3 regions of the Halomonas sp. GFAJ-1 genome follow, and region 1 is predicted to be linked to each of the others. Evidence: predicted binding sites of a transcription regulator. Region 1 holds the regulator's gene; each other region holds the start of a gene.
What was found. The regulator PhoB, encoded in region 1, activates phosphate uptake and scavenging genes when phosphate is short. The targets are predictions, from matches to a motif close to TGTCATANNNNTGTCANA.

Region 1 (9,729 bases):
CGCTGCGCCCTGCGATGAGCGCACCCTGGCGGCAATGGGTGGCTTCTACCGATTCGTTAACGGCGCGGCTAACCGCGGCGGCAGCCGATAAACCGTTTCGGGTGCGCTTATTACGCCAGACAATTGGCTTGCCTCAGCGGGATGAGGCGCTGGCCTTGGGTATTGAGCCGCGCCGCTATGCGTGGCTGCGGGAAGTAGCGCTCTGTGTGGACGATACGCCTTGGGTGGTGGCCCGCTCGGTAGCGCCGCTGACCCAGCTGCAGGGGAAAGGGTTAGAGGGGCTCGGCGAACGCTCTTTGGGCAGCTGGCTGTTTCGCCAGCCTGATTTAGTGCGTGGCCCCCTTTACGCCACCAAGCATTGGCCCTGTTTTGCCCACCGGCTTTGCGCGCCAAATGTGGCTGGCGTATGGGGGCGGCGCTCAGTTTTTCAGCACAGCGGGCTTTCGCTGCTGGTTCAAGAGTACTTTTTATCCACCATGGCGGATGATCTTGGCCTGCCTTCGCGCTAGGCTAACACTGCATCTTTATTCGTGAGGTAAGCATGGATCGTTCTCTGTTGCGGCCAACGGGGTGGGCTCGGGTGGCGGATTTTTTACAACTGATGCGCCTGGATAGGCCCATTGGTACCTGGCTTTTGATGTGGCCAACCCTGTGGGCGCTGTGGATTGCGGCAGAGGGAGTACCTGGGCGAAATGTATTGCTGATCTTTATTGCCGGTGTTTATGTAATGCGCGCGGCGGGCTGTGTGGTAAACGATTATGCGGACCGCCACTTTGATGGCCATGTGAAACGCACCAAGCATCGGCCGCTCGCCACCGGGCGTATCAGCGAAACCGAAGCGCAGCTGCTGTTTGTTGGGCTAGTGGCGATTGCGTTTATTCTGGTGCTGCTTACTAACTGGTTTACGGTTTTGCTCTCTATTGGGGGCTTGGTACTGGCGTTTATTTACCCCTTTATGAAGCGCTACACCCACTTTCCCCAAGTGGTACTAGGAGCGGCTTTCTCTTGGGCGATACCGATGGCGTTTGGTGCCGTGCTGGGGAGCGTGCCCCTTGAAGCATGGCTGCTGTTTTTCGCCAACGTATTGTGGACCGTGGCCTACGATACCCAGTACGCCATGGTTGATCGCGACGATGACTTAAAAATCGGTATTAAATCAACGGCGGTGCTGTTCGGAGATGCTGATCGATTAATCATTGGCCTGCTACAGCTTGCTACGCTGGCGCTATTAACCTGGGTAGGGCTACGAGTAGCGTTAGGCGGTTTTTTCTGGCTAGGGCTAATAGCGATGGCAGCGACGTTTGTCCATCAGCAGCGGTTGATAGCGCACCGTGAGCGTGATGGCTGCTTCCGGGCGTTTTTGAATAATTACTGGTCGGGCCTGCTTATTTTTGCCGGTATTGCTCTGAGCTGGTGGCCAATCACTGGCTAAATACGCTGAGTGTCATAAAATTGTCACTAAGCCATGGTGTTATCGTCACAGATATTTCATTGAACTGTTTTTCTATGAGCTAGTTTCATTGCACACCGTGAGGCCCAGGAATGACCGCCAAGACCGTTTTGATTGTCGATGATGAGGCGCCGATTCGCGAAATGATCGCAGTGGCGCTGGAAATGGCTGACTATCACGTGCTTGAAGCGGATAACGCCCAAGATGCTCATGCGATGGTTGTCGACCATCAGCCTGATTTGCTGCTACTGGATTGGATGATGCCCGGCACCAGCGGTATTGAGCTTGCAAGGCGCCTAAAACGCGAAGAGTCTACAGCTGAAATACCCATTATTATGCTTACTGCTAAGGGCGAAGAGGATAATAAGATTCAAGGTCTTGAAGCGGGTGCCGACGATTACATCACTAAGCCATTTTCGCCCCGTGAGCTGGTCGCGCGCTTGAAAGCCGTGCTAAGGCGTACCACCCCCCGGGGTGTGGAAGACCCCATTGAGATTAATGGCCTAATGCTCGACCCGGTAAGCCATCGGGTAAGCGCCCATGGTGAACCGCTGGAAATGGGTCCCACAGAGTACCGCCTGCTGCAGTTTTTTATGACCCACCAAGAGCGCGCCTATACCCGCAGCCAACTGCTTGATCAAGTATGGGGGGGCAACGTCTACGTTGAAGAGCGCACTGTTGATGTACATATTCGCCGCTTACGTAAAGCGCTAGGTGAAGCCCACCAAAACCTTATCCAAACGGTACGAGGCACGGGATACCGCTTCTCCGCTCGGGTGTAAATGGTGCGTCTCTGGAGTCGTGAGCTGTGGCGAATTGCTTGGCTGGCTACCTTAGGGGTCTTGCTGGGCTGGGCGCTAAGCGCGCCTGGGTTAGGGTTGGCCGCAGGGCTTGCGGTGTGCCTGTTTTACCATTTGCGCCAACTGCTGGCGCTTTTTCAATGGCTAACGCTGCATCCCCAGGATGAACCGCCTTCGGCGCGGGGCATGTGGGGCGAGCTATTTGATCGGCTCTACCGTTACCAAAAGAGCCAGCGCATTACCCAAACCCGCTTACGGGCTACCCTCGGGCGTATTCAAGAGTCATCGGAAGCCATGCGCGACAGCGTCGTCATGTTAGACCGCCATGGTGACCTTGAGTGGTGGAACAGTGCCGCCACTGAGATGCTGGGCCTACAAACCGCCCATGACCGCGGGCAGCATATTACGAATCTGCTGCGTGACCCGCGTTTCATCAGCTACTTCAATGCCAACGAGTATAGCGAACCGTTAACGCTAACCTCGCCAATTGATGAACGCCAAATTCTGCAGTATCAGATTACCCTCTATGGAGACGATGAGCGTCTCGTCATGGCGCGGGATATTACCCGGCTGCATCGTCTTGAGCAGATGCGGCGTGACTTTGTCGCGAATGTTTCCCATGAGCTGCGCACACCGCTAACGGTGCTTTCCGGCTATTTGGAGACCTACAGCGACTTAAGCGACCAGCTGCCGCCACGCTTAGGCCGGGGAATTGGTCAGATGGAGGAACAAACCAAGCGCATGCAGAGCTTGGTGAATGACCTGCTACTGCTTTCTCGGTTGGAAATTGACCAAGGTGGAAAAGACCACCAACCACTGGTCGTTGGGCCGTTACTTGAGAGCATTCGCCAGGATGCCTTGGCGCTCTCCGGCCAGCAGAAAGGCGATCAAGTGCCGAGTAGCCAGCTGCATAGCATCCACGTAAGTGTTGAGAGCGAGGCCCAGCTAGTGGGCAGCGAGCAGGAAATCCGCAGCGCTATTTCTAATCTTGCCTTTAACGCGGTGCGCTACACCCCTGCAGGCAGCCAAATAACCCTGCGTTGGGTCACCCTGGAGAACGGTAGCGCTTACATCTCGGTGGAGGATAACGGCGAGGGGATCGATCCGGTGCATATCCCCCGGCTGACTGAACGCTTCTACCGAGTTGATAAAGGACGCAGCACCGCCACTGGGGGCACAGGCCTGGGATTAGCCATTGTTAAGCATGTATTGCTGCGCCACGATGCTCAGCTACAGATAGTCTCCCGTCCTGGCGAAGGCGCGCAGTTTCGCTGCGTATTTCCTGCCACACGGGCCTTGGTGGCTAATACCGCCTTTTAAAAAACCACGCTGCGTTTTCAAACCCTGCATTCAACCACTGAATTCAACGGCGGTGCTGGTCAAACAATTCCTGTTACAAAGAAGCACGCGTTCCCTAAAAAAGACAACGCTTGTACAAGTGTGCCAGATTGTCTGTTAAGGATGGTCAAACGCTGCGCATGTGTCATTTTTAGCCACTTTTGCAGCTTTGACAGCGCTTTTAGAGTGGCTATAAATAATCGAATAATGTCTATAAGCCCCTGTATTTAATTTGTTTTATATTATTTTTTGGCAAGATGGCACAAGCAGTGCAACTACCTAGTTAAGGAAGATCACCGCTGGAACTGGTAAGCCTCAATGGCACTCTTCCTTAAAAATTAGCGGTATCACAGCGATCGAGGAGACGGAACATGATGTCCAAGGAACTACTCAAGAAAGCTGGCATTTTAGGTGTAAGTTTTGGCTTGATGGCTAGCCCATTAGCATTTGCTGACACCACGGACCATTCATCAATTGATCAAAACCAGGATATAACGGCTGATGAAGAGCCGAGGGATAGCCACTCGCAAAATGCAAATCCTGGTGACTATGACAGTGAAGATTTAACTACCGATCACGGTACGCAAGGCCCAGACGTGGTTGACGATCCCGAGTCAACTAACATGAACGGTGACGATGAAGAATATACGCCTGACGACGTTGTTGAAGAAAATAGTGCATCGTAATTAGTATTTTTTATCGGTAACATTAGTTTACAAAGCTGAAAATAACTCTTACGCTTAGGAGTGAGCACATAAGGGGCAAGGATGTCCCATAGCAAGGATGCTCACCGATTCAAGGAGTGAATCAAGCGACGAACAACACGTTAGTCAGGGTTAATTCCAAGGTTGGAGTCCCGCAAAAGGATAGGAAGCTAACGTTAGGTATCGCCCATATTAAGAGTTATCAAGACCCCGCCCTGGCGGGGTCTCGTTTTTTGTAGACGGTCGAAAAGTGTGTTCATTCCACACGTTCATTCCGCGGTGACCACACCACGGTAGTGGTGATCCCACATCAAAACGGCGCCTGCCACCGCACCAGGAATTAAGAATAAATTTGCCAGCGGAATCCAGGTAACCACGGTCACCAGCCCGCCGTAAGTTAGGCTTTGCCACCAGCGCCGTGAAAGTCGTTGGCGCATATCCCGAAACGTTATTTTATTGTTATCCATTGGGTAGTCTAAGTAGGTGATGGCCATTATCCAGGCAGAAAACAGTGCCCACAAAATAGGCGCCAGCAGGTTAAGCCCTGGAATCCAGCTAAACACCAACAGTGCTGCCGCGCGGGGCAGGATGTAGCCTAATTTCACCAGCTCACGCCCCACTGCATCAATCGCCGTTTTCGCCAGACCGCGGTCGTCTAACGGTTCGCGGCCAGTGGCTTGACGCTCTACTTTGGCGGCTAAAAAGCCGTAGAAAGGCGCGGCGATCAGGTGGGTGACTAACGTAAAGGTGAAAAACACGGCCAGTAGTAGGCTGACGAAAAAAAGAGGCCAAATTAACCAGGATAGCCACTCAAGCCAACTCGGCACCATTGCCATCGCGCTGTCTAGCCAGCCAGAAAAGCGGTTAACCACCAAGCGGAGCATGCTGGCATAAACCACAAGGTTTACCAGCAAGGGAAGGAAGACATAGCGCCGCAGGCCTTTCGATACACCAGCCGAGTGCCTCGGCTTAGCGCGGTAAATGCATTCAATGTGCGAACTCCTTATCAATACGCCCAGGCAGCGCATCTGGGCGTATTGCAGGAGGTATTACAGGATAGGTCAAGACTTTTTAAGCACGTCCTGATCTAAGCTGTCGAGGTCGGTATGGCGAATATCCAGTCCCTTTACGAGATAAACCACATATTCCGCGAGGTTGTTGGCGTGGTCGCCTACGCGTTCCAGGGCGCGCAGTACCCACATAATGCTGAGTACCGAGCTGATAGAGCGAGAGTCTTCCATCATAAAGGTCATCAGCGAGCGCATGGCGCTGCCATACTCGTCATCCACGAGCTCGTCTTCACGCACGACCTGCATGGCAAGTTCCGTATCAAAGCGGGCAAACGCGGTTAACGCATCGCGCAGCATTTTACGGACGTGTTCGCTGATATGGCGTACTTCTACCAAGCCACGAACACTGCCGTTGTTTTCACTTAATAGCATCGCGTTACGGGCAATCTTGCTGGCCTCATCGCCGATACGCTCAAGGTCTGAGGTGGCGCGAATAACCGCCAGCACTAAGCGCAAGTCAGAAGCTGCGGGCTGTCGGCGCGCTAGAACACGCGTGCACTCGTCATCTATTTGTAGCTGCAGATCGTTTACTTGGCGGTCGTTATCGCGCACTTTTTCGGCGAGGTGGCTGTCGCCTTCAAGCAGTGCGAATACGGCGTCTTGCACCTGCTTTTCCACTAGGCCACCCATGGCCATTAGGTGGGTTTTTAGCTCCTCTAGCTCTTGATTAAACTGGCGAGAGATATGCTGGCTGTGGGTATCGCTGGTAATGTCCATTGCGCACTCCTGACGGGTCGTCTCTGGGGCCTAGGTCATGCGGCCGGTGATGTAGTTTTCAGTGCGTTGTAAACGCGGGTTGGTGAACACTTGGTCGGTTAAGCCGAATTCAACCAGCTCGCCGTGCTGCATAAACGCCGTGTAGTCAGAAACCCGGGCGGCCTGCTGCATATTGTGGGTCAGCACCAAGGTAAGCTGCGATTTAAGGTTGCGAATCAGCTCTTCCACCTTGAGTGTTGAGATGGGATCCAGTGCCGAAGCGGGCTCATCTAACAGTAAAACGTCGGGTTGGACGGCCAGCGTGCGGGCAATGACTAAACGCTGCTGTTGCCCACCGGAGAGCTGCCATGCTGAACGGTGCAACTGGTCTTTAACCTCCTCCCATAGCGCGGCAGACGTTAGCGCCCACTCAATAATGTCGTCTCGCTTACGCTTGGGTAATCGGCGCTGCAAGCGCAGCCCAAAAGCGACGTTTTCATAAATTGACATCGGAAATGGGTTCGGGGTTTGAAACACCATACCCACGCGGCGCCTCAGCTCGGTGACGTTCGTTTGGGGGGCGTGAATATCCTGCCCTTCAAGCGCTATGTGTCCACTGTGGGAAACTGATTCGTTGAGGTCATGTAACCGATTAATCGCCCTAAGCAGCGTGGATTTACCGCAGCCAGAGGGGCCGATAAAAGCGGTAACCCGATGGCGAGGCACGTCGAGCGTCAACTGCCGCAAGGCAGGTTTCCCCGCATAGGCGAGGTTAAACTGATTGATGCTTAGGCAGCACTGCCCGGGAGCAAAGGTGGTCACCGGAGCCTGTGATGCTTGGCCTGACGCTTGGCTTGGTGTTAAGGGCGCTAGCATTCGTTTCCTCGTTGACGCCTTAGATAATGACGCAGAAATATGGCAGTTAGGTTAAGCACCAGCACAATCAGCACTAATAGTAACGCCGTGGCGTAAACCAGCGGGATGGCGGCCTGAACATCCTCCCCATGAAACGCCGTATCAAATAAATGATAGCCAAGGTGCATAAACTTGCGCTCAAGGTGCAAATAAGGGAAATCACCATCCAGCGGCATTTGCGGCGCTAGTTTTGCAACGCCCACCAGCATTAAAGGTGCCACCTCGCCAGCGGCCCGGGCGATGGCTAATATCACTCCGGTGAGCATCGCAGGGGTAGCCATAGGCAGCACCACCCGGGTTAACATTTCTAGGCGTGTGGCCCCTAGCGCTACCGCCCCTTCGCGCTGGGCGTCGGGTATTCGCGCTAAGCCCTCTTCGGTTGCCACAATCACCACCGGCAGGGTTAGTAGTGCAAGGGTCAGCGAGGCCCATAAAAGCCCGCCGGTGCCGAAGGTGGGCGAGGGCAGTTCATCGCTAAAGAACCAATTATCGATAGAGCCGCCAATGCCGTAGACGAACACTCCCAGGCCGAACACGCCGTAAACAATCGATGGCACGCCTGCTAAGTTGCGCACGCCAATGCGTACTAAATGGGTGAGCCGATTTTGATGAGCGATTTCATTGAGATAAATCGCCGCCAGTACGCCAAACGGGGTCACGATCACCGACATTAAAATAACCATCAGTACGGTGCCAAAAATAGCCGGCCACACGCCGCCGCCGGTATTGGCTGCCCGTGGCCCTTCGCTCAGAAAGCGCCAAACGTTTTGCCCCCAGGCTGTGGCTTTCTGCCACCAGGACATGGCATTGGGGGCCTGAAAATGGCGGATACTGGAGAGCGACTGGCGTAGCGCTTGGCCATCGGCGGTCAGCAACAGTAGCTCACTGCTAGCCCGCTGGCTGGCTGGCAGCGCTAGGGAAGTCGTCATGTACTCCCAGGCAGCTTGTCCGGTTAAGCGCTGGCCATCGCTTTCCACTGCGACTAAACGGCCAATAAAATCGCCCCAGGGGGTACGTTCTAAGCGGATTAGGTCGTTTGGGGTCGCTTGCTCAGCGATGTCCTCGACGTTTATCCAGCGCCAGTTAGCCCCGGTGATATCGCGGTTGCCGGTAAAATAGAGCCGCTCCATGCCCGCGTTTAGCGGTAGCGGGGTTTCGCGTACCGGCTGGCCGATAACCGTATCACCTGAGGCAAGCGTGACCTCCTCCAGGGTAGCTGGCCAGAAGTGCCCTAGCCCCCGGGTCGCCAACAGGGTGAGCAGCGCTGCCAACATCAGTAGTGAAAGCGCCACGCAGGCAGCGCATAGCCACGGCCACAGCCCATCATTTAGCCAGTTAACCCGCCGTTTGCTCTGTTCGGATAGTGGCGTCATTGGCTGCCCCCCAGCCGATGGTAGCGGCGGCGCAGTCGCTGGCGCACCACTTCTGCCAGGGTATTGACCAAGAAGGTAAAAATGAACAGCGCTAGTGCGGCCAAAATCAACAGATGATAAGTGAGTCCGCCGGGGGTCGCCTCGGGCAGTTCAATGGCGATAGCGGCGGAGAGCGAGCGTAGTCCCTCAAAGGGACTGGCGCTAAACAGCGCGGTGTTGCCGCTAGCCATGAGTACGATCATGGTTTCACCCACAGCGCGGCCTGCGCCAATCATGACCGCTGAAAAAATACCGGGGCCAGCTGTGGGTAGCGCTACTTTCCAAAGCGCCTGCCAACGGCTGGCCCCCAGCGCTTGCGCGCCTTCCATTAAGGTGGGGGGGATATCTGCGAGTGCATCTTCGGCCAGCGCATAAATACTCGGAATGATGGCAAACCCCATGGCGATACCGACAATCAGCGCGTTTCGTGTGGCGTAATCCATGCCGTAGCGTTGGTCGAGCAGGCGGCGTAGATCGCCCCCTAGCAGGTGGTGCTCAAGCCATGGCGCGAGCCACAGTGCCACGACGACCATGCACGCAAGCCACGGGATTAGCCATAGTCCCGCCCAGGAGTGCGGTAAGCGCTGGCGCAATCGGGTCGCCGCAAGATGCCATAAGACACCGGCCAACACGGCGCTGAAGGGCAGCCACACGATGAGCAGCAGGGCACTGGCTAAGTGGCGCTCTACCCAGGGTGCTAGCACTAAGCCAGCAATAAAGCCGACCACAACGCCAGGTACCGCTTCCATGAGTTCTAGTGCGGGTTTTAGCCGACTACGCAAACGCGCCGACATAAACAGTGCCGAGTAGATGGCTGCGCCTAACGCAATAGGCGTTGCAAACAGCATGGCGGCGAGGGCGGCTTTTAGGGTGCCCCAGGCAAGTGGTGAGAGCTTACTAAGCGCGAAGGTATCGCCTAATGCGAGCAGCGGAAGCGTTTCCCAAATAAGGAAAACCCCGATGGCCAGAATCGCCAATAACACCCCAATGCCCCCAGCGGTGATTAGCCCAGTGGCAATGCGGTCTTGAAGTTGGCGCAGCGGCAGATGAACGCGGGTTAGCCGGGGGGGAGTCATGTCGACATCATTGAGAAGCGGGTGCCATCGCTAAAATAAATATGCATGGGATTCTCCTTACCCTAAAACATTTTTATGACAATTAAATGACAGTCGTTACCATGGCTGCTGGGCGTTCAGGTCGCTAGGCGGCAGCGGTACAAAGCCTGAAGCGCGGACAATTTGCTGGCCTTCTGGCGACATAATCAGCTCAATAAACGCCTGCTCGGCGGCCGGTAACGCCTCCCCTGGGGGCAGATTAACGTAGAGATAGAGATCGCGGGATAAA
Region 2 (9,729 bases), on a different contig from region 1:
AAGCGGCAGCGGCCCACCAAGAAGGTGTTGCCCGGCTGGCAATCGCGAACCGGCCGGAGCAGGTAAAGGCTATTAAGCGCTTGCCGGATGTGGAGAAATGCGCACTGCTATTTGCCAAAGTGGGTAGCAAGCAAGCCTTAATCGATGATCTACTGCTGGCGGTTTTTACTCAGGTGGTGGCGCAGCACCCCTTGCCCCGTTCAGCCAGTGCCCTTGAAGAGCGTTTAAACGCGACTGACGCAGTGCTTCTCGACCATGCAGGCGCGCTTCTTAAAACAGTGGAGGCTGCTCTAAAGGGCCATCTGGCGGTGAGTAAAGTGCTCAAAGGCAAGCTAAACTTCGCGTTAGCGCTGGTCTACAGTGATGTTAGCACTCAGATGCAACGGTTGGTTTATCCTGGCTTCATTCGTGATTCGGGCGAGTGGCTTGTAGAGTACCCGCGTTATACGGAAGCTGCGCTAATTCGACTCGAAAAAGCAGCCCGTGAACGCGGACGCGACCAAATGATGATGCACGATGTCCAAGCACTAGAAGCGCGTTTTGACGCGCGTCGCAAAAGCGAGCGCCGGGGCGACGTAGAAGACCCAGCGCTAGTGGCGTTTGGCTGGTGGATTCAAGAGCTTAGGGTCTCGTTATTTGCTCAGCAGTTGGGCACTAAACTACCGGTATCAGTAAAGCGTCTTGAAAAACGCTGGGAAGAGATAACTAGCGTTTAGAACCCGGCTGGTACAGCGCGCTTTTTACGCACACAGTAATATACTAGTAAGCTTGCGCTTACGGTCGCCGACAGCCAGAGATCGCAGGCTGCTTTAAGGAGAGTTGCATGACAAATGTGGTGATAACCGGTACAGGGCTTTATACGCCGGAACACGCCATTGATAATGAGGCGCTGGTCGCCGCATTTAATGCCTGGGTAGATAACCAGAATACTCATAATGCTGATGCCATTGCGCGTGGGGAGCAGCCGCCGCTAGCCCACTCCAGTAGCGAGTTTATTGAAAAAGCATCCGGCATTAAAAGCCGCTATGTGTTAGACGCCTCCGGTATTCTTGACCCTGAGCGTATGCGGCCTAAACTGCCTCAACGTAATAATGACGAGTCATCAATTCAGTGCGAGATGGCGACTAATGCAGCGCGCCAAGCATTGGCGGCAGCCCAAGTGACGCCAAGTGATATCGAACTGGTCATTGTTGCGTGCTCTAATCTAGAGCGTGCCTACCCGGCGGTGGCGGTAGAGGTTCAGCAAGCATTAGGCACGAGTGGCTATGGCTTTGATATGAATGTCGCCTGCAGCTCAGCTACGTTTGCGCTTGAAATGGCAGCCAATGCAATTGCCTCTGGCAGCGTCAAACGAGCCCTGGTGGTTAATCCTGAAATTTGCTCAGCGCATCTAAATTTCACAGACCGTGATAGCCACTTTATTTTTGGCGATGCGTGTACTGCAATGGTGCTGGAACATAGTGCAAGTGCAGTAGCTGAGCTGCGCTATGAAATTCTCGGTACTCGGCTAGTAACCAAGTTCTCGAACGCCATCCGTAACAACGCTGGCTTTTTGAACCGCATTACCGATAGTGACCCATTGGCTCTAGATAAGCTGTTTGTACAAGAGGGCCGACGGGTATTCAGAGAGGTCTGCCCGATGGTGGCGCAGTTAATCACTGATCATCTGGCTTCGTTAGAACTTGCTGGCAGCGACTTAACGCGAATGTGGTTACATCAGGCTAATCGCCATATGAACGACCTCATTGCGCGAAAAGTGCTGGGTCGGGATCCCAGCGAAGAGCAAGCGCCAATCATTCTGGATCGTTACGCAAATACCAGTTCGGCAGGTTCGATCATTGCCTTTCACCTTCATCGCGACAACTTTGCATCCGGTGATATTGGCGTTATTTGTTCGTTTGGTGCAGGCTACAGCGCCGGTAGCGTGGTTATTCGCCGCCAGTAATCGCCTATAGGCTCACGCTTCGTCGTAGAGGTGTTAGTAAAAAGGCTCGAGAAAGAGCGGTGACAAAAGGGGCGTTAAAACGTTGAGAGAGGAATTATCATGCTGAGGTTGTTAGCCAAGCAAGCGCCTGGTAGCCGCGTGCGACAGGGATTGCTGCCTATATTGCTGCTAGCCACGCTAGGCATGGGGGGTTGCGCCAGTACCAGCGCAACTATGGCAGAGGAAGCCCATCCAGAAGACCCATGGGAAGGCTTTAATCGTCGTGTATTTGCCTTTAACGACGTGCTGGATCGCTATGCGCTCAAGCCGGTGGCGACAGGTTATCGCAATGTCACGCCTGAACCGGTGCAAACAGGGGTAGGTAATTTTTTCTCCAACCTGGGGGAAGTGCGTACCGCGATTAACAGTCTCTTACAGGGCAAGCCCGCTAATGCTGGTTTAGCTACCTCACGGTTTTTGATTAATTCAACGTTTGGTGTAGGTGGTTTGTTGGATTACGCAACTCACATGCAAATTACCGCTGATCAAGAAGACTTCGGCCAAACGCTGGCGGTGTGGGGGTGGGAAGATTCGCGTTACTTAATGCTGCCGCTGTTAGGCCCCAGTACGTTAAGGGACACTGCAGGTCTACCCGCTGATATAGCGACTAATCCGTTGTTGTATATAGAGGATGATGTTGTAGAGGTTAGCTTATTGGCGCTTAATATTGTGGATATCCGCGCAGGTCTATTAGACCAAGAAGAGCTTATTCGTGGAGATCGCTACCGATTTATTCGCGATGCTTATTTGCAGCGCCGTCAATTCTTGATTAACGATGGCGAATTAGGTGATGACCCTTTCGCCATGGACGATTTTGAGTTTGGTGACGACGATTTCGCCGATTGAGGCTTAACATGGATCATTCCAAACAGTTGATCGCGGTAATTGATGAGCCAGGGCCAGAACGCGACGCGCTGGCACAAGCGGTTACCTGTGACGGTATGTCGGTGTTTGCAGCAGACAATATCGAGTACTTGCCTGCAGGAACCTCACTGATTGTGGCGCATGCACGTGCGGTGCCGCGTCAGCAGTGGTCGAAACTAATCCTCCGGTTGCCTACGCTAGTGGTCAGCGATACCCGACAAGATGCCGATCTAATTAAAGCGATTGATGTAGGGTTAGTGGATTATATTGTCCATCCACTGCGTCATGCAGAACTCCTGCGGCGCATGATTCGGAAAGCAATAGAGCTGCACGAGCTTGCGTTAGAGCGCGACCGTGATCGGGAGCGTTTAGCAGAGCTCAATGATAGCCTTGAGACGCATTTGGCCTTACTCCGCATGGATCAGCAGAGCGGCGGGCATATTCAGCGGCGCCTTTTGCCTACTCATCCTAAAGTAATTAACGGGGTCTATTACGATTACTGGTTTGCTCCTTCGCTCTATTTGTCAGGCGATTTTCTTGATTACCAGCGCTACAACGAACGCTATAGCACCTTCTATTTTGCTGATGTGTCGGGGCACGGCGCGTCCTCTGCGTTTGTTACGGTGTTGTTAAAATACCTGTGTAATCGGTGGCTTAGCGAGTGGGATGGGCAGCAGCCTGAGCAGCTGGCCCCTAACTGGCTGGCGGCCTTGAACCGGGAATTGCAGGATACTGACATCGGCAAGCACGCGACCTTATTCGTGGGGGTTATTGACCATGAGGACAAGACTCTGCACTATTCGCTCGGGGCGCAGCTGCCTATGCCATTATTGGTAACGAACGGTTCTCTTGTGCGCTTAGCCGGGGAGGGGATGCCAGTAGGTCTTTTCCCTGATGTGGAGTATCCTTCACTCAGCTGTGCACTACCCTCTGAGTTTCAGCTATGGCTATGTTCAGATGGGATATTGGAATGCTTGCCGGGTAAAACGCTCGACACGCGGCTCAAGGAGCTTGAGCAATTAGTAAGCGAAAGTGTCACGCTTGAGCAGTTGCGCGACCGGCTAGCCCAAATGAATGTGCTCCTGTTAGAAGGAGATGCAGACAATGAGGCGAACCAAGACCGCGATGCTTTGCCCGATGATCTAACAATCATGATGGTGAGCGGATTTGGTCATGCTGATTGAAGAAGGCCGTATTAAGGCGGCGTTCGACTCCGGTGTTTTTGTTTTAAAACTGTGTGGCGATGTGCGTCTAACGCTATGCGCAACGCTTGATACTCAAGCACAGCGTCTTGCCGAAACCCCAGGGTTGCAGGCGGTAATGATTGACTTGCGTGAAGCCACTAATGTGGACTCAACGGCGTTGGGCTTTCTTGCCAAAGTGGCGATGGCGGTGAAAGGGCGTTTAGAACAGCCGCCAACCATTATTGCCGACAATCCTGATGTTCGCCAAATGCTGGATGTGATGGGGTTTGCACGTTTTTTTTCATTAATGGAAGCGCCCTTGCAGCCGGAGGCGCCGTTAAACAATGTGCTAGAGGAATTACCCGAAGTGCCAGCTGATGAAAAGGGCCTTCGCGATAGAATCTTGGAGGCGCATCGAATTCTTATGCATATGAATGAGCATAACCGTGAGCAATTTCAACCGTTGGTGGAAATGCTTGAAGCACAAGACACGGCTGCGTTTTAACGTCTCTTAATCACGGTTGGTTGGTTTGTTTTCTGGCACGCCACTCACCGCCATTTTGATAAGCGCTTTTCCCTTAAGCGAACACATTCCCCCTATGGATCACTATTCATAGGGGGGATGTTCGTATAAAGGCGAGGGGTAAACAGGTGCGTTTGGGCGCGCGTTTATTAGCTGCTGCGCAGGGTGCTTAACAGCTCTTCAAGCTTGCGCTGGTCGGCCATAAATTTGCGGATACCTTCGGCAAGTTTGTCACTGGCCATCTCATCTTCATTCATTGCCCAGCGAAAATCTGCCTGCGTCAACGCTTCATTAGATGAGCTGCTGGCGCCCAAAGGTGTCAATTGACGGGGCAGTTCACCTTGGGCTTTGTCGAGTTCATTAAGCAGAGCAGGGGAGATTGTCAGCCGGTCACAGCCAGCCAGTGCCTCTATTTCACCTATATTACGAAAGCTTGCTCCCATCACAATGGTGGGGTAGCCGTGGCCCTTGTAATATTCGTAAATACGCTTAACCGACTGTACGCCGGGGTCATTGGCCCCGCTGAAATCAGCGTTGGGGTCTTTCGCTTTGTGCCAATCCAGAATGCGACCTACGAATGGCGAAATCAGCGTGGCGCCGGCATCAGCACACGCCTGGGCTTGGGCAAAGCCGAACAGCAACGTTAGATTAGTGCGAATACCGTCGCGCTCAAGCTGACGCGCTGCCTGAATGCCCTCCCAGGTTGAGGCCATCTTAATTAAAATGCGCTCTGCGCCGACGCCGTGCTTGGCATAGCGTTCAATCAGCGAGTGGGCTTTAGCAATGGTGGCTTCCCGGTCAAACGAGAGGCGTGCACTCACCTCCGTGGAGACATAGCCGGGCACCAGCTTGCTAATTTCGCTGCCGATATCGACCGCCACGCGTTCAGCGGCGTCATCAAGGTCAGTACTCTCTTTGGCTATTTCGGCTAAGCGTGCACGGCGCTCCTCTTGTTGCGCTGCTTGGAGAATGAGCGATGGGTTAGTGGTGGCATCCTGCGGCTGAAAACGGCGAATAGCCTCAAGATCGCCGGTATCAGCGACCACGGTGGTCATCTCTTTTAACTGGGTCAGTAGGCTAGTGGCCATGCGTAGCTCCTTGCGTTGTCGTTAAGGTACTTTAGCAAGGGGCGAGCACGGCGAACAGAGACCGACAAACCAATTCAAATCGATTATAATTAGCGGCCTATCTTTATTCTCTAGCAGCAGTTTTATACCAAGGACCACCATGGAGCTGAATCCACGCAGGGTAGCGCTATTGGTTGCAGCCAATACCGCGCTTGCACCCTTTGCTATTGATGCGTATCTGCCCGCGATGGGCATTCTGGCCGAAAATATTAATGCCAGTATTCACCATACTGAACTTTCAATTAGCATGTTTTTATTCGGTTTTGCGATTGGACAGCTCTGTTTTGGGCCAGTGTCGGATCGCTACGGGCGAAAGCCGGTACTGCTTAGCGGACTAGTGGTCTTTATGCTCGCCAGTTTGATGATCACCACGGTGGATAGCTTAAGTTCGCTGCTGCTTTGGCGGTTTATTCAAGCATTGGGGGGTGGGGCCTGTGTGGTGAACTCTGCCGCCATCGTGCGGGACTGCTTTAGCGGGCGTGAAGCCGCTAAGGTGATGTCTACCATGGCGATGATTATGATGCTGGCGCCGTTGATAGCCCCGGCGGTGGGCAGCGTGCTGCTCTATATTGCTGGTTGGTGGCTGATCTTCGTGTTTTTGGCAGTGTACGCAGGTTTTTTGCTCTGGCTGTTAGGCACCCGGCTACCCGAGACCCGCGACACCAGCCTACCCGCAGCTTCGCCCCACCAAGTAGTGCGCAACTATGCGAGCGTGTTGCGCCATCGTGAAGCCATGGGCTACATCTGTGCCGTAGCGGCATCCTTTGCCGGGCTATTTGCGTTTATCACCGCGTCTCCGTTTCTCTATTTAGAGTATTTCGGCTTATCGCCGGGGGTGTACCCGTTAGTGTTTGGTGTGAATGTCGTCATGATCGCGCTATCTAATCGCGTAAATATTCATCTTTTGCGCAAACGTACTCCCCAACAAAATTTACGCTTGGGTCTCGTTATTCAGTTTATTGCAGCGGCGGGGCTTGTTGCGGCAACGGCGTTGAATGTGGCCTCGATTTATGTGGTTGTGCCGCTGGTGATGCTGTTCACTGGGATGATCGGCTTAATTACCCCCAACGCAATTGCCTCGCTGCTAGACCACTTTGGCCATATCAGCGCAACGGCGACGGCGCTATTGGGGGGTATTCAGTTTAGCTGCGGGGCGCTTGCTGGGGTGCTGGTAGGGCTATTTCAAGTAGAGCACTTGTGGCCAATGGTACTCACCATGCTAGGGGCTGCGTTGCTAGGTAATATTGGCGTTAGACAATTAACCAAAACACCCGCAATGGAAAGTGGTCAGTGATGCATGGTGCAAATGAGTAGCTTACTGCCGTGGATCGAAATGCCATTAGGCGTATGGCTAGCCTGTTCAGCCGTGCTGCTGCTTGGCGCATTTGTACAGCGCGCTACCGGTTTTGGCCTAGCGGTTGTTGGCGCGCCGTTACTTTTGATGTTAGAGCCCCGGTTAGTGCCGGTAATACTGGTGCTGTTTGGGTTGACCGTTTCTTTAATGATGGTGCGCCACTACTGGCACGAGGTGAGCTTAGACGCGATAGGTGTGGCCTTAATTGGCCGTTTACCGGGCAATGCATTAGGGATCTGGTTGCTGTTAGCTGCGCCAATGGTCGTGCTGGAAAAGCTGATTGCCGCGATTGTACTCTTTGCCGTACTGGTCACACTTTTTCGCTTTAAACTACCGGTTAATCGTATTTCACTGTTTATCGCAGGCGTGCTCTCCGGCATATTTGGCACTGTTGCCGCCATAGGCGGCCCACCTATTGTACTGCTGATGCACGGTTTTTCGCCGGACCGCATGCGCGGAAATCTCGCCGCTTTCTTTATTTTAACGTCGTTCTTAACTCTTACCACGTTAGCCCTCGCCGGTTTGGTGAGCGTCTGGCATTTTAAGTTGGCGCTCACTTTCCTACCGGCGGTGTTAGTGGGTAATACTCTAGCGGATGCCATTGCTCATCGTTTAGATAAGCGTATGCTTCAGGGCGCCTCGCTTGCGCTATGTACCTTAGCCGCCCTGGGTCTGCTGATCTGACGACTCATGCCCTGTTTATAGTCATAAAAGTTTCATGAACAACCTGGGGGTATGTCACCGAAGTGTCATAAGCCGCTTTTATAGTGACAACCATCGGTCGGCAAACAAAGATCGAGTACACAAGCTGTTACTGACCCCCAGGAGACTCGTATGAAACTTAAAGCTCTAGCCGCTGCTGTTATTGGTACGTCACTGATCTCAACTCATGCTTTAGCAGTTGATCCTAACCTGCCAGAATATGAAGCAGTGAGCGGTATCACAGGCAACATGAGCAGTATCGGTTCAGACACGCTTAACAACCTGATGACCCTGTGGGCAGAAGAATTTGCTAACTTCTATCCCAACGTTAATATCCAGATTCAAGGTGCGGGCTCTGGTACAGCGCCGACTGCACTGACCGAAGGAACTGCGCAGTTTGGCCCAATGAGCCGTGCAATGCGTACTAATGAAATTCAGGCGTTTGAAGAGCGTCATGGTTACCCGCCCACCATGGTGCCGGTTGCTATCGATGCCTTGGCAATGTATGTCAACCAAGACAACCCGATTGAAAGCATCACACTCCCGCAAATTGATGCCATTTTCTCTAGTACCCGCCGCTGTGGCTACTCAGATGATATCACTCGCTGGGGTCAGCTGGGTCTAGATGGTAGCTGGGAGAATCGCGACTTTACCCTTTACAGCCGTAACGCTGTCTCTGGTACCTACGGTTTCTTTGCTGAAAACGCACTGTGCGGCGGTGACTTCAAAGACTCCATCAATGAGCAGCCTGGATCAGCTTCCGTTGTTCAAGGTGTGAGTGAGTCAATCAATGGTATTGGTTATTCTGGTATCGGCTACATCACTTCTCAGGTGCGTGCTATACCGGTTGCTCGCGACGAAGGTGAAGAAGCCTTTGAAGTTGATCAAGAACAGTACCCATTAGCGCGTCAGCTGTTCGTTTATGTAAATAAGCACCCCAACGAAGATTTAGCGCCGCAGCAAGCTGAGTTCCTGCGCATGGTGCTTTCACAGCAAGGACAGGAAGTGACAGCGCGCGATGGCTATATCCCGCTTCCAGAAACAATTGCTAGCCGTGTTCGTGCAGAACTTGGCCTAGATTAACAAGTGATTACCATCTAATAGCCGGGGGTGCTTTGCACCCCCGGTTTTTTTATGGGATCTGCGCCGTATGAAGTGCTTGTCATCAATTTGTCACGTTAGCTGGATACTCTCAGCGTACCTTTCCACTTGCCCGGAATTGCCAATCCATTATGAATGACATTTCCCAATTATCGACGCTGAAACGACGTGGCTCGCTTTTGCCCACCCCTGAAGAGCGCGAAAAACGTAGGCGAAGACGCATGTTCAAAGATAGCTTTTCTCGATACGGCATAGGTGCCGCCGGTATCGGGGTGGTTATCGCTTTAGGGATGATTTTTGTTTACCTTTTTTCGGAAGTTTTTCCGCTATTTGCCTCTGCAAAAGTAGAGACGCAGCAAACCTATCAAGCGCCTGGTATTGAAGAGGGTGAATCCTTAGAGCACTTAGTGGTAGACCGCTACGACGAGCTTGGCGCTAGCTTCTCAAATACGGGCCGAATCACATTTTTTGAGCTTGAAGATGGCGCAGTCCGCACAAGCTTTGATATGGCCCGTCCTGAAAACGCTGAGCAAACCACCTTTGCGAAAGGGTTCGCCACTACTCGCAGCTTTGCTTACGGCTACGATAACGGCCAGATAACCTTGGGTGTGGTGGATTACAATATTTCATACCCTGAGAATCAGCGTTTAATAGAGCCGGTGCTTGAATTTCCGCTAGGTGAAGACCCCATCACCATTGATGAGGAGGAGCGCAGCATTCGCGTGCTCGGGTTACAAATGAGTAGCCGCGGCATTTATGCCGCAGCAGCTTTAGAGGACGGAACATTACAAGTTACCTCTTTTGATGTGCGCGAAAATGTAATGACGGGCGCTGTGACCATTGAGCAGACATCAGCAGAGCTACCTGGAATTGAAGGTGAGGCGCGTCAA
Region 3 (9,729 bases), on a different contig from region 1:
GTGTAGAGCATGCTCATAAACGGCGTAATGCCAATTCCCCCTGCGATCATTACTAGCCCCGAGGGATTGTTGGGGCGAGGGATGAAAGCGCCAAATGGGCCCTCAATAAACGCAGGTGTATTGGCGGTTACCTTGGGTAGTTGTCGGGTAAAGTCGCCCAGGCGTTTAGCGCTGAAGGTTATACGACCACTGCTGGCAGCGCTTGATGAGAGCGAAAAAGGGTGTTGCTGTAGCGACCATGGGGTGTCGCCCAGGGTAATCCAGAAGAATTGCCCCGGTTGGAAAGTGAAGCGGTGAGGGCCTGCGGGTTCAAGCGTCAGTGTGGTGGTATCGCCGCGCTCAAGCTTTGTGTCCACCACGCGCCAGGGGCGACGGCGCATACGCCATGGCCTTAATAAGCGGGTTTCGAGTACCAAGCAGGCCGGAATCAGAATAAGCAGCGCCAGACCCATCGAGGTAACCAAGCCCTCAGTGTAACGCTGGGCCATTATGGCGTGGCCAAGCCCCCCAAAAACGATAAACAGCGCTAAGCCGCCATGGAGTAGGTGCCACCACTCATATGGTAGCCCAAAACGTTTTCGCCAGAGCGAGCTAATAATCAGCACAATGCTGGCACCTAGCAGCGCTATCAGGGTTAGGGCGCGCAGGGTTTCTTCTCGTGGGTCAAGAAAGTGAATCAGCGAAGGGTGGGCGATAAACAGGGCAACGGGGTGGGCAATAACCAGGAAAAGCGCCCCAATACCGATCTGGCGATGAAACTGGAGTACGTTATCAAAACCGATCTCATGGGCAAACCAAGCGTGTCGGCCCGATATTAACGCCTGCAGTGCCATGATGCTTAGGGCGAGTGCGCCAAGCAACACCGCCGCTTCACCAAGCCAACTGCGGGGTGTTGGTGGTGAGAGCAGCAGCCAGCCTATCGGCAGCAGGGCAAGTAAACTGTAAAGGCTTCCCCAAGCTAGGGCGCTACGTGTTATTGGACTCACTATGTTCTCCCTGGGCATCCGTGCGAATAGCCTAAGTGTGAGAAAAAGCTGGGATTTCGCAAGTTAAAAAGCGTGTGCATTTACCAAGCTGCTACGCTTACAAAGTGCTAGGTCCCTTATGAGCAGGCGCTGGCGCCTATCAAGCAGAAGGAGAGTGCTACATGGCCAATGCGAAAGCGAAAAAGCATAAAGCAAAGCAGCAAGCATCCAAAACACGTAAACCGCAAGCTGAAAAGAAGACGCTGCAAGCCCTGACCCCTGAAACAGGCGCGGCGCTTTTTGAAGATGCCCGCTCGCGGCTGGAGGCGGTATTTGAAGCGTTGGATATTCACCCGGATGCCCAGGCACGGTTGATGCAGCCGAGCCTATCGTTGCAGGTAAGTGTGCCAATCCGCATGGATGACGGAAGCCTGAAGGCCTTCCCCGCTTGGCGGGTTCAGTACGATACCAGCTTAGGGCCTGCCAAAGGTGGCGTGCGTTTCCATACGGACGTTAATCAGCACGAAGTCACCACGCTAAGTTTCTGGATGGCGGTGAAGTGCGCGGTGGTTAGCTTACCTTATGGCGGGGGGAAAGGTGGTGTACAGGTAGATGCCAAGGCCCTCTCCTCCCTTGAGCGAGAGCGGTTGGCTCGGGGCTATATTCGTGCCATTGCCGATATTATGGGGCCAGACCGAGATATTCCCGCCCCGGATGTAAATACCGATGCTACGGTAATGGGCTGGATGATTGATGAGTACGAACATATCGTGCGTGCCCAAGCGCCTGCCGCTATCACAGGTAAGCCGCTGTCTCTAGGGGGCTCCCCGGGTCGGGTAGCGGCCACCGGGCGCGGCGCGTTAAAAGTGCTGAATTTGTGGGCCGAGCGCGAAGAGCGCAAGCCAGAAGAGACCACCGTTGCCGTGCAGGGATTTGGTAATGCTGCTTATCATTTTGCCCGACTAGCCAGTGAGCGGGGTTATAAAATTGTGGCGGTATCGGACTCAAGCGGCGCTATTTACAGCGCGGACGGGCTTGATGTTGACGCTGCGAAGCAGGACAAAGACAAGCACGGTTCGTTATCCAAGAGTAAACAAGGTAAATCACTGGCAGGCGATAAACTGCTGTCGCTTGAGGTGGATGTGTTGGCGTTAGCGGCACTAGAGAACCAAATTCACTGCGATAACGTTGACGATGTGCAGGCGGGGGCGATTCTTGAAATTGCTAACGGGCCGTTAACCAGCGATGCCGATGATGTATTAGCCAAACGCGAAATACCTGTGCTACCTGATGTCTTGGCTAATACTGGCGGCGTCATTGTTAGCTATTTTGAGTGGCTGCAGAACCGCGCAGGCGAAAAATGGCTAGAAGAAGAGGTCAATCAGCGCCTAGATAGCCTGCTGGGTGTGCAGGCAGAAAGCGTGTTGGCGCGGGCGGAGAAAGAGAAAGTCACCTATCGCCAAGCCGCCTACCGCCAGGGAATAGAACGCATCGCTGAAGCCATCATGGCGCGAGGAAATTGCCAGAATTACCGTTAACTAAAGTCAGTACAAAAAGAGTAGCGGGCCCAAAGGGGCCCGCTAAGTGTTCGCAGCCGCCTACGTCGACTTAGATAATTTCAAAGCGTTTAACGATGCTTATGGCTAGGCCCGCGGTGATCTCGTGATTATTTTGCTGTCGCGCTTGCTGCAGGGCGGTATCACTATTGAAAGCCGCCAAGGTGCTACGGCGTTCTTTCCCTTTGTTAGCGTGTCGATTGCGGTTAAACCCATTATCGACCCCAGCACCTGCAAGGCACTGGACATTGCCGCCCAACTTTCCGAGCTAAAACATCAGGCGAAAAAAATAGTCGGTAATAGTCTCTTTATAGATCGACGGAACTGACGCGTGCTGCCTTAGCTAAGGGGTGTCACTTTGCTGTCATTGAGACGTCACTAGGTTGTCACGAGAGTGACCCGCTGCTGTCATGCAGGCTTGGCAGGATAGCGTCATCTTTGAACAGCCACTTAGGTGATGCATGCACGCTCCCACGCTTTCTAACTCGCTTTCCCGCACATTGATTAGCGCTGCTGTTGCAAGTGCATTTGCGCTGGCAGCAGTTAACGCCTCCGCCGACCTCTCCTCGCGCTACGTAGACAACGATGGCGATATGGTTGCCGATGCACCGACTGACGAGTCTCAGTGGGTCGACCCGGACACCTTGGTCTTTGCCTATACGCCGGTTGAAGACCCTGCTGTTTATGCGGATGTATGGTCTGGCTTTCTGGATCATCTAAGCGAAGCAACCGGTAAGCGTGTGCAGTTCTTCCCCGTGCAGTCGAATGCTGCCCAGCAAGAGGCGCTGCGTGCAGGCCGCTTGCATGTCGCGGGTTTCAACACAGGCGGTGTGCCGGTTGCTGTTAACTGTGGTGGCTTTCGCCCCTTCGCCATTATGGCGAGTGAAGATGGTAGCTACGGCTATGAGATGGAAATTATTACCTATCCCGGTAGCGGTATTGAGTCCGTTGAAGACCTTGAAGGTCGCCAATTGGCGTTTACCTCAGAAACCTCTAACTCTGGTTTCCGTGCGCCCTCTGCGCTGCTGCGCTCTGAGTATGGGTTAGAAGCCGATAACGATTACAAGACCGCGTTCTCCGGCTCTCACGATAACTCTGTGCTAGGTGTAGTGAATAAAGATTACGATGCTGCCGCCATTGCTAACTCGGTGGCTACTCGGATGATCTCGCGCGGTGTGGTAAGCGAAGGCGATTACGAGATTATCTATACCTCCGAAACCTTCCCCACCACGGCTTATGGCGTTGCCCACAATCTAAAGCCTGAGCTTGCCCAGCAAATTCAAGACGCATTCTTCAGCTACGACTGGGAAGGCACCGCCCTTGAGGCTGAGTTTGCCAATTCCGGTGAAGCGCAGTTTATCCCGATCACCTATGAAGAGCATTGGTCTGTGATTCGCACCATTGCTGAAGCCAACGGTGTGACTTACGACTGCGATTAACCCTTTGGCAGCTGTGCAACCCCATCGGCCAGAAGGGCAACCTTCTGGCCGAACCGTTATGAAGATGAGGTAAAACCCATGTTGACACTTACCGGCGTTGGCAAACGTTACCCCACTGGGGATCGTGCGCTTACTGATATCGAGCTGGCGCTTCCCAAAGGCCAGGTCATGGCGCTGATTGGGCCGTCTGGGGCGGGTAAAAGCACCCTGATTCGCTGTGTTAATCGCTTGGTGGAGCCCACCCAAGGCAGCATTCGGTTGGAAGATATCGAGCTGACGAAGCTATCAGGCAATCGTCTGCGCCACGCGCGTCGCTCCATGGGGATGATCTTCCAGGAATACGCCTTGGTGGATCGCTTAACCGTGATGGATAACGTGCTCTCCGGTCAGCTAGGCTATGTTGGATTCTGGCGTAGCTTTTTGCGCCGTTACCCTCAGGAAGCCGTGACCGAGGCGTTTCGGCTACTTGAACGGGTTGGCCTTCCCCATGCCATCGACAAGCGCGCCGATGCGCTCTCTGGCGGCCAGCGCCAGCGGGTTGGCATAGCCCGTGCGCTGTTACAAAGCCCTAAGCTGCTCCTGGTCGATGAACCCACCGCGAGCCTTGACCCAAAAACTTCCCGGCAAATCATGCGACTGATTCGTGAGCTATGCGCTGAACGGGAACTTGCAGCGATCATTAATATTCACGATGTGGCGCTGGCGAAGCAGTTTGCCGACCGTATTGTGGGGTTGCGGGCAGGTGAAATCGTCTTTGATGGCAAGCCAAGTGAGCTAACCAGCGAGATTCTTACCACGATATACGGTGAAGAGTATTGGGATACGTCGCCTGAGCCTGTTGAGAGTGGCGATGTTGAAGAGAAGGAAAATGCGTTCACTCGCCAACCCTATGCTGCCCACACGCAGCGGCCGTTGGCCAGTGTTGCCAGCGGAGGCGCGCTATGAGCGGTGTTGATACGCTGGCGCGTCAACAGGCGGCACGCCAAGGCCATTGGCGGAGGCTACCGCTGATTGATAATCCGCGTATGCGCTGGGGGTTGGTGCTGGGCGGCGTCGTGTATTTGGTGCTCGCATTAGCGTCTGTCGAAGTAAACTGGGCGCGTGTGGCGGAAGGTTCTGGGCGCGCACTGAATTTTCTCGGGGCATTTTTGCAGCCCGACTTTGTTAGTCGCCAAAACGACATTATGGCGGGTCTGCTGGAAAGCCTCACCATGACGTTAACCTCTACGGTGATTGGCGTGTTGCTGGCGATTCCCGTGGGGTTGGGGGCGGCGCGCAATATCTCGCCCTTACCCATCTACGCAGTATGCCGCGCCATTATTGCGGTCTCGCGCACCTTCCAGGAAATTATCATCGCGATTCTATTTGTGGTGATGTTCGGCTTTGGGCCGTTTGCCGGGATGCTGACCTTGGCGTTTGCCACCATTGGCTTTATGGCCAAACTGCTGGCAGAAGATATTGAAGACCTCGACTGGCGGCAGGTAGAAGCCGTGCGCGCCACCGGGGCGAGCTGGTGGCAAACCATGAACCATGCCATCCAACCCCAGGTGATGCCGCGCTTAATTGGCTTGTCGATGTACCGGCTGGATATCAACTTCCGTGAGTCATCGGTGATTGGCATTGTCGGGGCGGGCGGCATTGGCGCGACTCTCAACACCTCACTCAGCCGTTATGAGTACGGTACTTCTGCCGCCATCTTGTTAATTATCATCGCGATTGTACTGATGAGCGAGTACGCCTCCAGCTACGTTCGTCGCTGGACGCAATAACCCCACGCCGCTTGTCTTTAAGAGGAAACGTTATGCCAGTTTCAACAACACCCCAGGGCGCGCCGCTGTGGCAGCGGCGCACTACTCGCGCCCAGTGGCTTCAGTACGCCGCCTGGCTTGTCGGCATCAGCCTGTTTCTACTGTGCTGGAAAGTGATTTCTGATAACACCATGTGGGTGTTTGTCGAAGATGCGGGCCGCCAAGGCAGCGACTTGATCAGCCGAATGATGCCGCCGCGTTGGGAGTATGCCAGCGTGCTATGGAAGCCCATGTGGGATACGCTGAACATCGCTACGTTAGGCACCGTGCTGGGCATTGCCATGGCGTTTCCTGTGGCATTTTTAGCCGCACGCAACACTACGCCGCACCCGCTGGTACGCAGCCTAGCGCTCACCGTTATCGTCTCATCGCGCTCTATTAACTCGCTGATTTGGGCCATGCTGCTGGTCACCATTCTTGGCCCCGGTGTGCTGGCGGGAATCATCGCCATCGCGCTGCGCTCAATTGGTTTTGTCGGCAAGCTGCTCTATGAGGCCATTGAAGAGATTCACCCCACCCCCGTTGAGGCAATTAGCGCCACCGGCGCCAGCCGTCTACAGGTGATGAACTACGGTGTGCTGCCCCAGGTTATGCCTGCTTTCGCGGGTATCAGCGTGTATCGCTGGGACATTAATATTCGTGAGTCTACCGTGCTAGGTCTGGTTGGCGCTGGCGGTATCGGCTTGCAGCTTAACGCGTCGATTAACAGCCTCGCCTGGAACCAGGTTAGCGTTATCTTTGTGATGATTTTTGCCACGGTATTGGTCTCAGAGTGGATCTCTGCCCGTGTACGCCACGCTATTATCTAGCCAGACAGCCAGGGTAAGGAGCGATCATGCGCTTTCCAAATGCCACTATCACGACCATCGATATTATGCGCCACGGCGAGCCAGTCGGCGGGCGCATGCTGCGTGGTAGTACCGACCATCCGCTGAGTAAAGCCGGTTGGCAGCAAGTGAGTGATGCCGTGATGCGACAAAGTGTGGATGGGCGGCTGCCTTATGATGCCGTTATCAGCTCACCGCTGCTGCGCTGTCGTGAATTTGCGCTGTGGTTAGGTGAAGAGTTCGACCTGCCGGTACAGGTGGAGGATGACCTAGCTGAGCTTCACTTGGGGCGCTGGGAGGGCAAAACCCATGCTCAGGTGTTTGCCGAAGAGGGTAGCGAGCAGATGAGCGCGTTTTGGCATAACCCTTCCCAAGCGGCTCCACCCGAAGGGGAAACAGTAGATGCATTGGATGCTCGGGTCAGTGATGTCTGGCGGCGACTGTTGGTAAGCCCACCGGGCAAGCATGTACTGGTGGTCGCCCACCTGTTTGTATGTAACGCGTTGCTGCGTCAAGTATTGGAACAGCCGCTTTGCAATAGCTTAGTGATGGATTTGCCCTATGCCGCGATGAGCCGACTACGCCATGAGCGCCATGCGCTGGGAGAAACCACCTTCGTTGAGTGGATTGGGCGTTAAATAAACCGCGCCATGAATCAGTAGCGAGTCACCAGCTCTTAGGCCATGATAAAGCGATTGCTAACATGCCGCGCTGGAGCGTTTTATGCCGTTTCCCTGTGTGCTCTCTATGTACTTTGTGCCGCTGGTCCGCTTGCGGCGGTTGATGCCTCTGCAGCGCTTAATCACGCTGTTCGCCCTGTTGCTGATAGCTGGGTGTGCCGGCAAAGAGGTTGCCCCGCCATCTGCGCCTGGTGCTCAGGCGGGGATCTCCATGGAGCGAGCGCTGATTCTTTCCCATGCCCAAAAAGCCATTGGTACGCCGTACCGTTTTGGCGGTAACTCTCCAGAAGGGCTGGACTGCTCGGGGTTAGTTGAAATGACTTACCGCGCAGCAGGTATTCGTGTTCCCCGTACCGCCCATGATCAATTCCGGGCACTGCCTGCGGTTGATACTCCCCGTCCTGGGGATTTGCTGTTTTTTGGCAGTGGCGCGAAAGCCTCGCATGTTGGGATTTATCGCGGTAACCGGCAGATGATTCACGCCCCTGGCAGCGGCCGGGCAGTGGTCAGCGTGCCCTTGGATATCGATTATTGGGAGCAGCGCTTTTTAGGCGCGGCAGGGGTTGCGCCTTAAACCAGCATCATCGGCGTAGGGGTGGTTTTTGCATGTTTCTTGACCCTTGTCGCGTTGACTAATCGCTGTTTCATGTAAAACATAGTGTTTGTGTGTGGTGGTAGTATGGCTAAACGTAATCCAACCTATACTGAGTTAGATGAGGAGAACGCAGCTGCGCGTGTCAGTCTCTGAGTCTGCTTAAGGAGCTGGCGTTGTCTCTGCAAACTAATCATGATGCTCCTGAACTGGATAGTGCTACTGCACGTTCAAGAACGACTGGGTCGAGAACGACTGGGTCGAGAACGACTGGGTCCATAACTTCTATGTCGACGATCCTAGCGTCGAAAACCACCCCCGGTGCACCGCTTCTTCGCGCTGAGTCGGCGTTTAATTTCGCCAACGAAGCCATCATTATTACCGATGCCAACGGCTGTGTGGCCGACGTTAATCCCGCGTTTTGTGAACTCACCGGCTTATGCCTTGAAGAGGTCTACGGCCAATCCTTAGAGGCGTTTAGCATTTTATCCCTCGACGACAGCCGCACCACGCGCTTCATGCGTGAGCAACAGCAGCTTCGGGATCGCAGTAAATGCCAAGTGAGTTACCGCAGCCACGACGGCCAGTTTTACCCTGGCATGATGTCGATAAATCGCGTGCGTAATGCACAGGGGCAGGTCGACCACCATGTCGTTGTCCTGGCTGATCTTTCCGCCATCCCTGCCCACGCGCGTCACCTGAAACGTGAGGTCTTTTTTGATGCGTTGACCGGGTTGCCTAACCTTCAGCTACTCACCCAGTTGATTCAGGAGTCGATCCAGCATGCGGAAGCCAAACAACTACCGCTGGCAATATGTTCCCTGGATATCGACCATTTTCAGACGGTTAACGAGCAGCTAGGTGCCCATGTCGGGGATAGTTTACTTTCCACCTTTGCGCAGCGTATTAGCCACCTGCTGTTTGGCGATGATGTGTTGGCGCGGGTGGGAGGCGATGAGTTTGTGCTGCTACTGCACCACAGCGACGATGAGCACTTCTTTGAAAAGCTGCTGACCACGATCCGAAAACCGCTGGTGATTGATGGACAAAGCATCTATCTCACCGCGAGTTTGGGCATTACACGTTACCCAAATGACCACTCCCAGGGCGATGTGCTGCTGCGCCATGCTCACCAAGCTATGTACCGAGCAAAGCAGCGGGGACGGGATACCTACCACTTTTTTGACCCCACCCAAGATCGTCTGTTGCAAGTGCGTCATGAGCAGCGTCAGCGTTTCATGGATGCCCTTAACCACAACGAGTTGCGGCTTTTTTATCAGCCTCAGGTAGATATGGCCAGTGGGCGAGTGGTGGGCGTGGAAGCGTTGATTCGATGGCAGCACCCAGATGAGGGGCTGCTCTCGCCGGCCCAGTTTTTACCCATTATTGATGCCACGCCGCTGGAGGTCGACCTTGGGGAGTGGGTGATTGAGCAGGCACTACAGCAGCTTACCGAATGGCAAAAAGCCGGTATTGTGCTGCCTATCAACGTGAACATCAGCCCTGCCCACCTGCTGGGTAAAGAGTTCAGTGAGCGGCTTGCCGAGCTGCTAGCTAGTTACCCTACGGTTGCGCCTGCCATGCTTAAGCTCGAAGTGCTTGAGAGCGCTGCCATGCACGATATTCAGGCAGCGCTAAAAAACATGGCACGTTGCCAAGCCTTAGGGGTTGGGTTTGCCATTGATGATTTTGGAACGGGCTTTTCGTCGTTAACGCATTTGCGTCAGCTGCCCGTTAATCTAATCAAAATCGATCAGAGCTTTGTACGCGATATGCTGAGCGACCAGGACGATATGGCAATCGTGGAAAGCGTAATCTACATGGCTAACCGCTTTAAGCGGCCGATGTTAGCCGAAGGTGTT

Region 2: MOY_RS15260 (PstS family phosphate ABC transporter substrate-binding protein) is a predicted target of PhoB. The motif match lies at 7,773-7,790, and genes of this name have one in related genera.
Region 3: phnD (phosphate/phosphite/phosphonate ABC transporter substrate-binding protein) is a predicted target of PhoB. The motif match lies at 2,873-2,890, and genes of this name have one in related genera.

What each region holds. Positions count from the first base shown of each region.
Region 1 covers NZ_AHBC01000027.1:65,342-75,070, forward strand. Annotated here, with positions in the region: gene MOY_RS07305 (chorismate--pyruvate lyase family protein) at 1-509, shown strand, start outside; gene ubiA (4-hydroxybenzoate octaprenyltransferase) at 542-1,432, shown strand; gene phoB (phosphate regulon transcriptional regulator PhoB) at 1,543-2,232, shown strand; gene phoR (phosphate regulon sensor histidine kinase PhoR) at 2,236-3,570, shown strand; gene MOY_RS07325 (hypothetical protein) at 3,960-4,274, shown strand; partial or broken gene cysZ (sulfate transporter CysZ) at 4,562-5,283, opposite strand; gene phoU (phosphate signaling complex protein PhoU) at 5,354-6,079, opposite strand; gene pstB (phosphate ABC transporter ATP-binding protein PstB) at 6,110-6,934, opposite strand; gene pstA (phosphate ABC transporter permease PstA) at 6,928-8,346, opposite strand; gene MOY_RS07350 (ABC transporter permease subunit) at 8,343-9,461, opposite strand; gene MOY_RS07355 (PstS family phosphate ABC transporter substrate-binding protein) at 9,558-9,729, opposite strand, start outside.
Region 2 covers NZ_AHBC01000056.1:9,835-19,563, reverse strand. Annotated here, with positions in the region: gene hrpA (ATP-dependent RNA helicase HrpA) at 1-716, shown strand, start outside; gene MOY_RS15295 (beta-ketoacyl-ACP synthase III) at 824-1,945, shown strand; gene MOY_RS15290 (MlaA family lipoprotein) at 2,045-2,830, shown strand; gene MOY_RS15285 (PP2C family protein-serine/threonine phosphatase) at 2,839-4,032, shown strand; gene MOY_RS15280 (STAS domain-containing protein) at 4,022-4,537, shown strand; gene tal (transaldolase) at 4,705-5,643, opposite strand; gene MOY_RS15270 (Bcr/CflA family multidrug efflux MFS transporter) at 5,783-6,976, shown strand; gene MOY_RS15265 (sulfite exporter TauE/SafE family protein) at 6,989-7,720, shown strand; gene MOY_RS15260 (PstS family phosphate ABC transporter substrate-binding protein) at 7,871-8,821, shown strand; gene MOY_RS15255 (ABC transporter permease subunit) at 8,971-9,729, shown strand, end outside.
Region 3 covers NZ_AHBC01000021.1:38,405-48,133, forward strand. Annotated here, with positions in the region: gene MOY_RS05315 (ferredoxin reductase family protein) at 1-986, opposite strand, end outside; gene MOY_RS05320 (Glu/Leu/Phe/Val family dehydrogenase) at 1,148-2,503, shown strand; gene MOY_RS16865 (hypothetical protein) at 2,628-2,849, shown strand; gene phnD (phosphate/phosphite/phosphonate ABC transporter substrate-binding protein) at 2,983-3,960, shown strand; gene phnC (phosphonate ABC transporter ATP-binding protein) at 4,039-4,905, shown strand; gene phnE (phosphonate ABC transporter, permease protein PhnE) at 4,902-5,729, shown strand; gene phnE (phosphonate ABC transporter, permease protein PhnE) at 5,762-6,577, shown strand; gene MOY_RS05350 (histidine phosphatase family protein) at 6,604-7,233, shown strand; gene MOY_RS05355 (C40 family peptidase) at 7,379-7,849, shown strand; gene MOY_RS05360 (putative bifunctional diguanylate cyclase/phosphodiesterase) at 8,155-9,729, shown strand, end outside.